2 linked regions of the Archangium primigenium genome follow. The protein of the gene in region 1 binds, or shares a complex with, the protein of each later gene. Links are inferred from orthologs where the notes say so. Each region holds a gene or a part of one and is shown on either strand. Other genes may lie near its edges.

Region 1 (4,481 bases):
CGGTGGATTGCTCCATCTGCGACCAGGCCGGTGAGTGCAAGCTGCAGGATTACTACATGCGCTACGACTACCGCCCCTCGCGTCTGGAGGGCGGGAAGATCCTCAAGAACAAGCGCAAGGTGCTCGGGCCCCGCGTGGTGCTGGACCAGGAGCGCTGCATCCTGTGCAGCCGCTGCGTGCGCTTCATGAACGAGGTGCCCAAGGAGCCGCAGCTGGGCATCTTCGGCCGTGGCAGCCACGAGGTCATCGACACGTTCCCCGGCAGCGAGCTGGACAGCAACTACTCGCTCAACACGGTGGACATCTGCCCGGTGGGCGCGCTGCTCAGCCGCGACTACCGCTTCCGTGCCCGCTCGTGGTTCCAGTCCGCCGCGCCGTCCGTGTGCACGGGCTGCTCGCGCGGCTGCAACACGTACGCGGACTTCATGGGGCAGGAGACCTACCGCTACCGGCCGCGCGAGAACGAGGCCATCAACAAGAGCTGGCTGTGCGACCACGGCCGCCTCACCTACAAGGGGCTCAACCTGGGCCGCGTGCTCAGCGCCGTGGTGGGCCGCCAGCAGGGGGGCACCGCCCGTCCCGAGGTGGCGCGTCAGGAAGCCCTCCAGACCGCGGCGCGTGAGCTCACGGGCGCCAAGGGCAAGGGCCTCGCGGTGCTCGCCTCCCCGGTGGCCTCCAACGAGGATCTGCTCGCCGCGCTCACCTTCGCCAAGGGCACGCTGGGCGCGCGCGAGGTGTACGTGGGCGGCCGGCCCGAGGGTCAGGCGGATCACTTCCTGCTGACCGCGGACAGGAACCCCAACCGCAAGGGCCTGGAGCTCATCGCCCAGGGCCTGGGGCTCGCGCTCAAGCCGTTCGAGGAGCTCATCAAGGGCCTCGCCAGCGGCAAGGTGAAGGCGCTCTACGCCGTGGGCACCGAGGTGCCCGGGGACGTGGAGGCCTTCGCCCAGGCGGCGGCCCAGCTCGACGTGTTCGTGGCCCAGGCGACGAACGAGTCGGCCCTCACCGCGCAGGCCACCGTGCTCCTGCCGGCCTCCGCGCACGTGGAGGCGGATGGCTCGTTCGTGCAGGTGGACGGCCACATCCAGCGCTTCCGCAAGGCCTACCCCTCCAAGGGCGAGGCCGTGGGGCACTGGGCGCTCGCCGCCGAGCTCACCCGGCAGATGGGCGGCAGCGCCGCCTGGACGACCTCGCGCGAGGCCTTCCGCGAGCTGAGCAAGGGCGTGCCCGAGTTCGTGTCGTTCGACTGGGACAAGGCCGCCCCGCCCGACCGGGAGAAGCCCGGCATCAACCCTCTGGCCGCCGCCGCCGACGGCCGGCCCCCGGGCTACCGTGAGTTCGGCGCTCCCAGGGTCCGAGGTCTCTGACAATGCGCGTCTTCACCATCCTCTTCATGTTCTTCGTCTTCGTGGGCTACTTCGCCGCGATGACGCTCCTGGCCTACCTCGTCGGTGGCCAGGTGGAGGCGCTGTTCCCGGGCGGCAGCCGGTTGACCAACGTGTTCTTCCTGATGATCGCCCTGGTGATGGCGATCGGCTCGATGCTCACCGTGGCCGAGCGCAAGTGGAGCGCGCTGATGCAGGACCGCATCGGTCCCAACCGAGCGCGCATCGACCTGCCCCTCTTGCGCAACAACGCCCTGGGCGGCATCCCGCACTTCCTCGCCGACGGCGCGAAGATGCTGTTCAAGGAGGACCACTTCCCGGCCGCGGCCAACAAGCTGCTCTACAACCTGGCCCCCATGCTGGCCTTCGCGCCGGTGTTCGCGCTGTTCGCCGTGGTGCCCGCGGGCCCCAGCGTGCGCGTGTTCGGCCAGGCGGTGGACATGGTGGTGGCCACGCCGGACTTCGGCCTGCTCTACGTGTTCGCCATCGCCTCGCTGGCGGTGTACGGCACGTCGCTGGCCGGCTGGGCGTCCAACAACAAGTTCGCGCTGCTCGGCGGCGTGCGCGCCTCCTCCCAGATGATCTCCTACGAGGTGGCGCTGGGCCTGTCGCTCGTGGGCCTGATGATGGCCTTCTCCACGGTGCAGCTGCCCGCGTTCGTGGGCCACGTCACCAACGAGCTGGGCCTGGGCGGCGACGCCTCCGGTCAGGCGCGCTACCTGTGGTCCACGAAGCTGGGCCGCTTCGACATCGGCGTGCCCGCGTGGGGCTTCCTCCTGCAGCCCATGGGGTTCTTCCTGTTCTTCGCGGCGGCGTTCGCGGAGACCAAGCGCGCCCCCTTCGACAGCCCCGAGGGTGAGTCGGAGATCATCGGCTACTTCGTCGAGTACTCGGGCATGAAGTTCGGCCTGTTCATGATCTCCGAGTTCGTGGAGGTGGTGATCCTCTCGGGCCTCATCACGGTGCTCTTCTTCGGCGGCTACCACCTGCCCTTCGGCGGCGAGTGGCTGTCCAACCTGCGCGTGATGCGGGAGCACGGCTGGCTGTACGGCACGGTGCTCGGCACGGTGTTCTGGCTCAAGGTGCTCTTCTTCATCTGGGTGCAGATGATGATCCGCTGGTCGTTCCTGCGCTTCCGCTACGATCAGATCCAGACGCTCGGCTGGAAGATCCTCCTGCCGCTGGGCCTCATCAACGTGTTCGCCACGGGCGCGCTGGTGCTGTGGGATCCCTCGCTTCGGGCGCTGGCCATCTTCGGCATCCTGCAAATCCTCGTGCTGGTGGGCCTGACCCTCCGTCCGGAGTCGGAGGACACGGCGCACACGGGCCCCACCGGCGCGCACGCGCCCGGGCTGCCCGCCGGCACGCACGCCGCTCACGCGGACACCCCCTCGGCCGCCGCGCACGCCCGCGCCTCCACGGCCGCCTCGCATTAAGTCGGAGCGACGAGAAAGACACCATGGCTTACAAGGCGACCCAAGACCCCCGTACCGACGTACGCGAGCGCGCCTACCTGCCGGAGCTCCTCCGCGGGTTGGCCATCACCACGCGCCACTTCTGGCGCAACCTCTTCGGCACGCGCGACACGAAGACCCCCTTCGAGGAGCGCACCGGCACCAGCCTCGTCACCACGGTGCAGTACCCCGAGGAGAAGATTCCCTACCCGCCGGGCTACCGCGGGCTGCACCGCCTGGTGCCGCGGGACGACGGCAAGCCGCGCTGCGTGGCCTGTTACATGTGCGCCACCATCTGCCCGGCCCAGTGCATCTACATCGAGGCGGGCGAGTACGCGCCGGGCGCGGACGAGAAGGAGTCGCGCGTCATCGAGAAGTACCCGACCCAGTTCGTCATCGACGAGCTGCGCTGCATCGTGTGCGGCCTGTGCGTGGAGGCGTGCCCCAAGGACGCCATCCGCATGGACACCTACACGCACACGCCGCCGGAGTACAACCGGCAGGGGTTCGTGTACGACATCCCCCGGCTGCTCAAGGGCCCCGCGGTGTCGCACCCGTCGGATCCCTGGAACAAGCGCTCGAGCTCCGAGCCGCCCGCCCACGCGCACAAGGAAGCCCACACGCGCATCGGCGAGGAGGAGCACTCGCACTCCCGGGCCATCGTCTCGCACGACGGGCCGGTGCCGGTGACGAAGTTCATCAAGTAGTCGCGCCCGGTGTCCGCGCTCGGCCCGCCCCTCCGTGTAACCCACGGGGAAGGCGGGCCGATGTCGTTGGGGCCCCAGACGTGGGCGAGGAAGAGGACGGGCCCGCTCCGCCCGCGAGGCCCTTTGCAGTCCGCCTCAAACTCCGTAGGGTTTGCCCGCGATGAAGCGCTACCGCCTGTCCGTCTGCAAGGGCTCGAGCTGCAAGGCCGGGGGCTCGGATGCCGTGGCCCAGGCCGCGCGCGAGGAGCTGTCCACGCGGGGCCTCGTGCCGCGCTGCGAGCTGTACCGCGGCGGCTGTTATGGCTTCTGCCACATGGGGCCCAACGTCGTGCTGCGCGAGGAGACGGGCCGCAAGCGCGATCCGCTCTCCCCCGAGGACTACCAACTCATGGGCTGGGAGGGCGAGGCGTACTACTCGCACATGACGCCGGAGAAGATGCGGCGCGTGGTGGCCGAGCACGTCTCCCAGGACACGCCCGTCGTCGAGCTGCTCGGCCACCCCGAGGAAGCCGAGGACTAGCCGCCGCCGCTCAGGCGCCCTCCAGCGCGAACACGCCGTCCCAGTCCTCGGGCGGCATGGTCCGGAGGTAGGCGCGGCAGCGCTCGGCATACACCTGGGCCAGGGGATCCTGGAACTCCTCCACGCCCCGGAGGAACAGCGCCAGCGCCACGTCGAAGCGCCGCTGGTGGTACGTGGTGAGCGCCTGCTCGTGGATGGACAGCAGCTCCTGGACGCGCGCGTCCAGCTCGCCCTTGCGGCCCATCAGCTCGTGCAGGCGCGTGGCCTGGGTGCGCCCGCTGGGCCGCACCCGGTCCACCTCGCGGAAGACGAAGCCGTCCTGCGCGAGCCGCGCGACCCCGTCGCCCACCAGCACGAAGGTGCCGAAGTGCCGGTTGAGGCCCTCCAGGTACATGGAGAACTTCACCGACTGGCC
Region 2 (3,836 bases), 4.8 Mb from region 1 along the record:
CACGAAGATTCCTCCGCGCGACAGATTCTCCGTCACCTCCGCCATGCGGGACTGATCCGGAAACCGAACCCGCAGCACGAGCGGCACTCGGGGCTCCTCTCGTTTATCTTCTGATCCCCGATTCATAACAAAGTGTTGAAATCGCTCGGATTTTCGCTGATGCGGCGCAGTGTAGCGCCGTGGGTTTATGTTGACAACGCGGGCGTCAGGGACTTACGAACCGCCCCGCCATGGCGGAGCTCCTGTTCACCCCTGAAGAGCAGAAGAAGTTCGATGCGCAGATCTCCGAGATCCTGTCGCACTACCCTCCGGATCGGAAGAGCGCAGGCATGTTGCCAGCGCTTCGGGTGCTGCAGGACATCAAGGGATGGCTGCCCCCTGAAGGCATCAAGTTGGTGGCGAGCGCACTGGAAGTGCGGCCCGAGCGCGCCTACGAGGTGGCGAGCTTCTACGTGATGTATCACCTCAAGAAGCCGGGCAAGTACGTCATCGACGTCTGCACGAATCTGCCCTGTGCCCTCAGGGGCGCGGAGCAGATGCTCGCCTATCTGGAGCGCAAGCTCGGCCTCAAGGCCGGTGAGGCCAACGCGCTCTTCACCCTGCGCGAGACCGAGTGCCTGGCCTCCTGTGGCACGGCGCCCTGCCTGCAAGTCAACGAGGACCACCACGACAACCTCGACCGGGCCAAGCTCGACGCCCTCTTCAGCAAGCTCTCCTGACCCACTGCATCAAGGGATCTGATTTCCATGGCGACAACGGCATTCGAACCCGTCATCTCGACCGGCTGGGGTCAGCCCCAGTCCTGGACGATGGACTCGTACAAGAAGCGCGGGGGCTACAAGGGGCTCGAGAAGGCGCTGGAGCTCACGCAGGCGCAGATCATCGACGAGGTGAAGAAGTCGAATCTGCGGGGCCGCGGCGGCGCGGGCTTCCCCACGGGCCTCAAGTGGAGCTTCGTTCCGCAGAACAACCCCAAGCCCAAGTACCTCGCCGTCAACGGCGACGAGTCCGAGCCGGGGACGTTCAAGGACCGCAACATCCTCACGCATGACCCGCACATGCTGCTCGAGGGCATCGCGATCGCGTCCTACTCGCTCAACGTGCACACCTGCTACGTGTACCTGCGCGGCGAGTTCAAGTTCCCCGCGGAGCGCCTGCAGGCGGCCATCAAGGAGGCGTACGCGGCGGGCATCTTCGGCAAGACGCTCCTGGGCAAGGACTACGCGCTGGACGTGTACCTGGTGCGCGGCGCGGGCGCCTACATCTGCGGCGAGGAGACGGCGCTGCTCGAGAGCCTCGAGGGCAAGAAGGGCTGGCCCCGGCTCAAGCCGCCGTTCCCCGCGGTGGTGGGCCTGTTCGGCTGCCCCACGGTGGTCAACAACGTGGAGACGCTCGCCAGCGTGCCGCACGTGTTCACCCGGGGCGCGGCCTGGTACGCGGGCCTGGGCACGGACAAGTCGGGCGGCACGCGCCTCATCTGCCTGTCGGGCACGGTGAACCGGCCGGGCGTGTACGAGGTGCCGCTGGAGACGACGTTCAGCCAGCTCATCTTCGAGGACAAGTACGGCCGGGGCCTGCCCGCGGGCCGGAAGATCAAGGCCATCGTGCCCGGCGGCTCCTCGGCGCCCATCCTGAGCCCGGACGAGCTGGACATCGCCATGGAGTTCGAGGCGGTGAAGGTGAAGCAGACCATGGCGGGCTCCGGCGGGGTCATCGTCATGGACGACACCACCTGCATGGTGCGCTGCCTGTGGCGCATCGCGCGCTTCTACGCCGAGGAGTCGTGCGGTCAGTGCACGCCGTGCCGCGAGGGCACGCCGTGGCAGACGCGCATCCTGCGCAAGATCGAGGAGGGCCGGGGCGAGCCGGGAGACGTGGACCAGCTGTACAACGTGGCCTCCTCCATCGCGCCCTACCCGCCCATCGGCCTGGGCAACACCATCTGCGCGCTGGGCGACGCCGCGGCCTTGCCCACCCATTCCTTCCTCATGCGCTTTCGCGACGAGTTCGAGGCGCACATCCGCGAGCACCGCTGCCCGTTCGGCGACAAGCCCTGGGGCGCGCTGGGAGACTGGTCGTGAGCATCGAGCACGTTCTCTTCGGAGCCTTCGCCCTCCTCACGGTGGTGTCGGCCCTGCTGGTCATCTTCGCCAAGAGCCCCATCAGCTCCGCCATGTCGCTGGTGGCCACGTTCTTCTTCCTGGCCGGCATCTACGTGCTCCTGTGGGCGCACACGGTGGCGGTGATGCAGGTGATGGTCTACGCGGGCGCCATCATGGTGCTCTTCCTGTTCGTCATCATGCTGCTCAACCTGGGCGAGTCCACCGGGGGCGCGGCGGGTCCGCTGCTGACGCTGCCGCGCGTGGCCGGCGGCGTGTCGGCCGCGGGGCTGCTGGTGGTGCTGGTGATGGCCATCTGGCGCCTGCCGGACGTGGAGCCCCTGTCCGGGCAGCGCGCGGTGAGCGAGGGCTTCGGCACGCTCGCGCGGGTGGGAGAGAGCATCTTCACCCAGTGGCTGTTGCCCTTCGAGGCCGTCAGCCTGCTGTTGCTGGTGGGCATGGTGGGCGCGGTCGTGGTGGCCAAATCGCGGATTTGAGTCCGTCCCCTTCAACCCTCTGCTAGAAGGCGGGCCCGCGTCCGCCCTCCGTCCACCGGCCATGGCCAACTCCGTCGACATCAAATACTACCTCATCCTCGCCGCCGTCCTGTTCTGCCTGGGCATGTTCGGCGTGCTCGTGCGCCGCAACGCCCTGGTGGTGTTCATGTGCGTGGAGCTGATGCTCAACGCGGCGAACCTGACGTTCCTCGCCTTCGCCAAGCAGCACGGGAATGTGACGGGCCACGTGTCCGCCTTCTTCGTGATCGCCGTGGCGGCGGCGGAGGCCTCCATCGGGCTCGCCATCGTCATCGCCGTGTTCCGCAGCCGCGGCACCGTCAACATCGAAGACATCCGGACGATGAAACACTGAGGGTCCGGACCCTCCTTCCGCCCTAGAGAGCCCTGTCCGCCATGGATGCCCTCAAGTCCTTCTTCATGACCGCGCCGGTGGAGCCCGCCGAGTTCGCGCAGTCGTTGTGGCTCATCATCGCGCTGCCCCTGCTCGGGGCGTTCGTGTGTGGCGTGTTCGGCAAGCGGCTGGGCCGCGGCAACGTGCACCTCATCGCGTGCGCGTCGGTGGCCGGCGCGTTCGTGCTGTCGGCCATCGCCTTCTGGTGCGTCAACCACGCGCCCCAGGGCGGCCTGCCGGTGAGCATGGAGAACCCCTTCTCCGCGAGCGCGCTGCGCTACAGCATCGGCTACGACTACGGCATCTGGTTCGCCGCCGGGGACTTCCGGGTGAACCTGGGTCTGATGGTGGACCACCTGTCGGGCATCATGCTGCTGGTCATCACCGGCGTGGGCTTCCTCATCCACCTGTACTCCACGAGCTACATGGAGCACGACGAGAGCGGCTGGCGCTACTTCGCCTACCTCAACCTCTTCGTCGCGGCGATGCTCACGCTGGTGCTCGCCGACAACCTGGTGCTCCTGTTCGTGGGCTGGGAGGGCGTGGGCCTGGCCAGCTACCTGCTCATCGGTTTCTGGTACACGGACGCCGCCAAGGCCTGGGCGGGCCGCAAGGCGTTCGTCACCAACCGCATCGGCGACTTCGCCTTCCTCATCGCCTCCTTCCTGCTCGTGCTGCTGGTGGGCGCCTTCACGGGCCAGGCCAACCCGGCCAACTACACCAGCGTGGGCGTGGACCCCTCGGCGGCCCAGACGCGCTACGCCGAGGGCCTGGCGTTCAAGGGTCCGTTGAGCTTCATGGGCCTGGAGATCATGGCCAACGCGCTGC

What was found. The genes of interacting proteins can lie anywhere in the genome.
Region 2: the proteins of I3V78_RS16420 (region 1) and I3V78_RS36140 are in contact, whole or in part, in a cryo-EM structure (PDB 7NYH), measured with the Escherichia coli proteins. The link is inferred for Archangium primigenium from one-to-one orthologs.

The regions. Positions count from the first base shown.
Region 1 is NZ_JADWYI010000001.1:3,953,957-3,958,437, reverse strand. What follows is about bases 789-3,595. They hold I3V78_RS16420 (complex I subunit 1/NuoH family protein), read left to right. Parts: upstream 789-1,369; coding sequence 1,370-2,821; downstream 2,822-3,595. Other genes in these bases: I3V78_RS16415 (NuoI/complex I 23 kDa subunit family protein), read left to right, coding at 2,845-3,546; I3V78_RS16425 (2Fe-2S iron-sulfur cluster-binding protein), read left to right, coding at 789-1,367. Also shown: more of I3V78_RS16425, read left to right, coding at 1-788; I3V78_RS16410 ((2Fe-2S) ferredoxin domain-containing protein), read left to right, coding at 3,707-4,066; I3V78_RS16405 (CHASE2 domain-containing protein), read right to left, coding at 4,077-4,481. UniProt on the Escherichia coli protein: NDH-1 shuttles electrons from NADH, via FMN and iron-sulfur (Fe-S) centers, to quinones in the respiratory chain. The immediate electron acceptor for the enzyme in this species is believed to be ubiquinone.
Region 2 is NZ_JADWYI010000001.1:8,802,982-8,806,817, forward strand. Bases 838-3,836 are described here. They hold I3V78_RS36140 (NADH-quinone oxidoreductase subunit J), read left to right. Parts: upstream 838-2,077; coding sequence 2,078-2,596; downstream 2,597-3,836. Other genes in these bases: nuoF (NADH-quinone oxidoreductase subunit NuoF), read left to right, coding at 838-2,081; nuoK (NADH-quinone oxidoreductase subunit NuoK), read left to right, coding at 2,658-2,969; nuoL (NADH-quinone oxidoreductase subunit L), read left to right, coding at 3,011-3,836. In the rest of the region: I3V78_RS36125 (TIGR02266 family protein), read right to left, coding at 1-126; I3V78_RS36130 (NADH-quinone oxidoreductase subunit NuoE family protein), read left to right, coding at 231-719; more of nuoF, read left to right, coding at 747-837. UniProt on the Escherichia coli protein: NDH-1 shuttles electrons from NADH, via FMN and iron-sulfur (Fe-S) centers, to quinones in the respiratory chain. The immediate electron acceptor for the enzyme in this species is believed to be ubiquinone.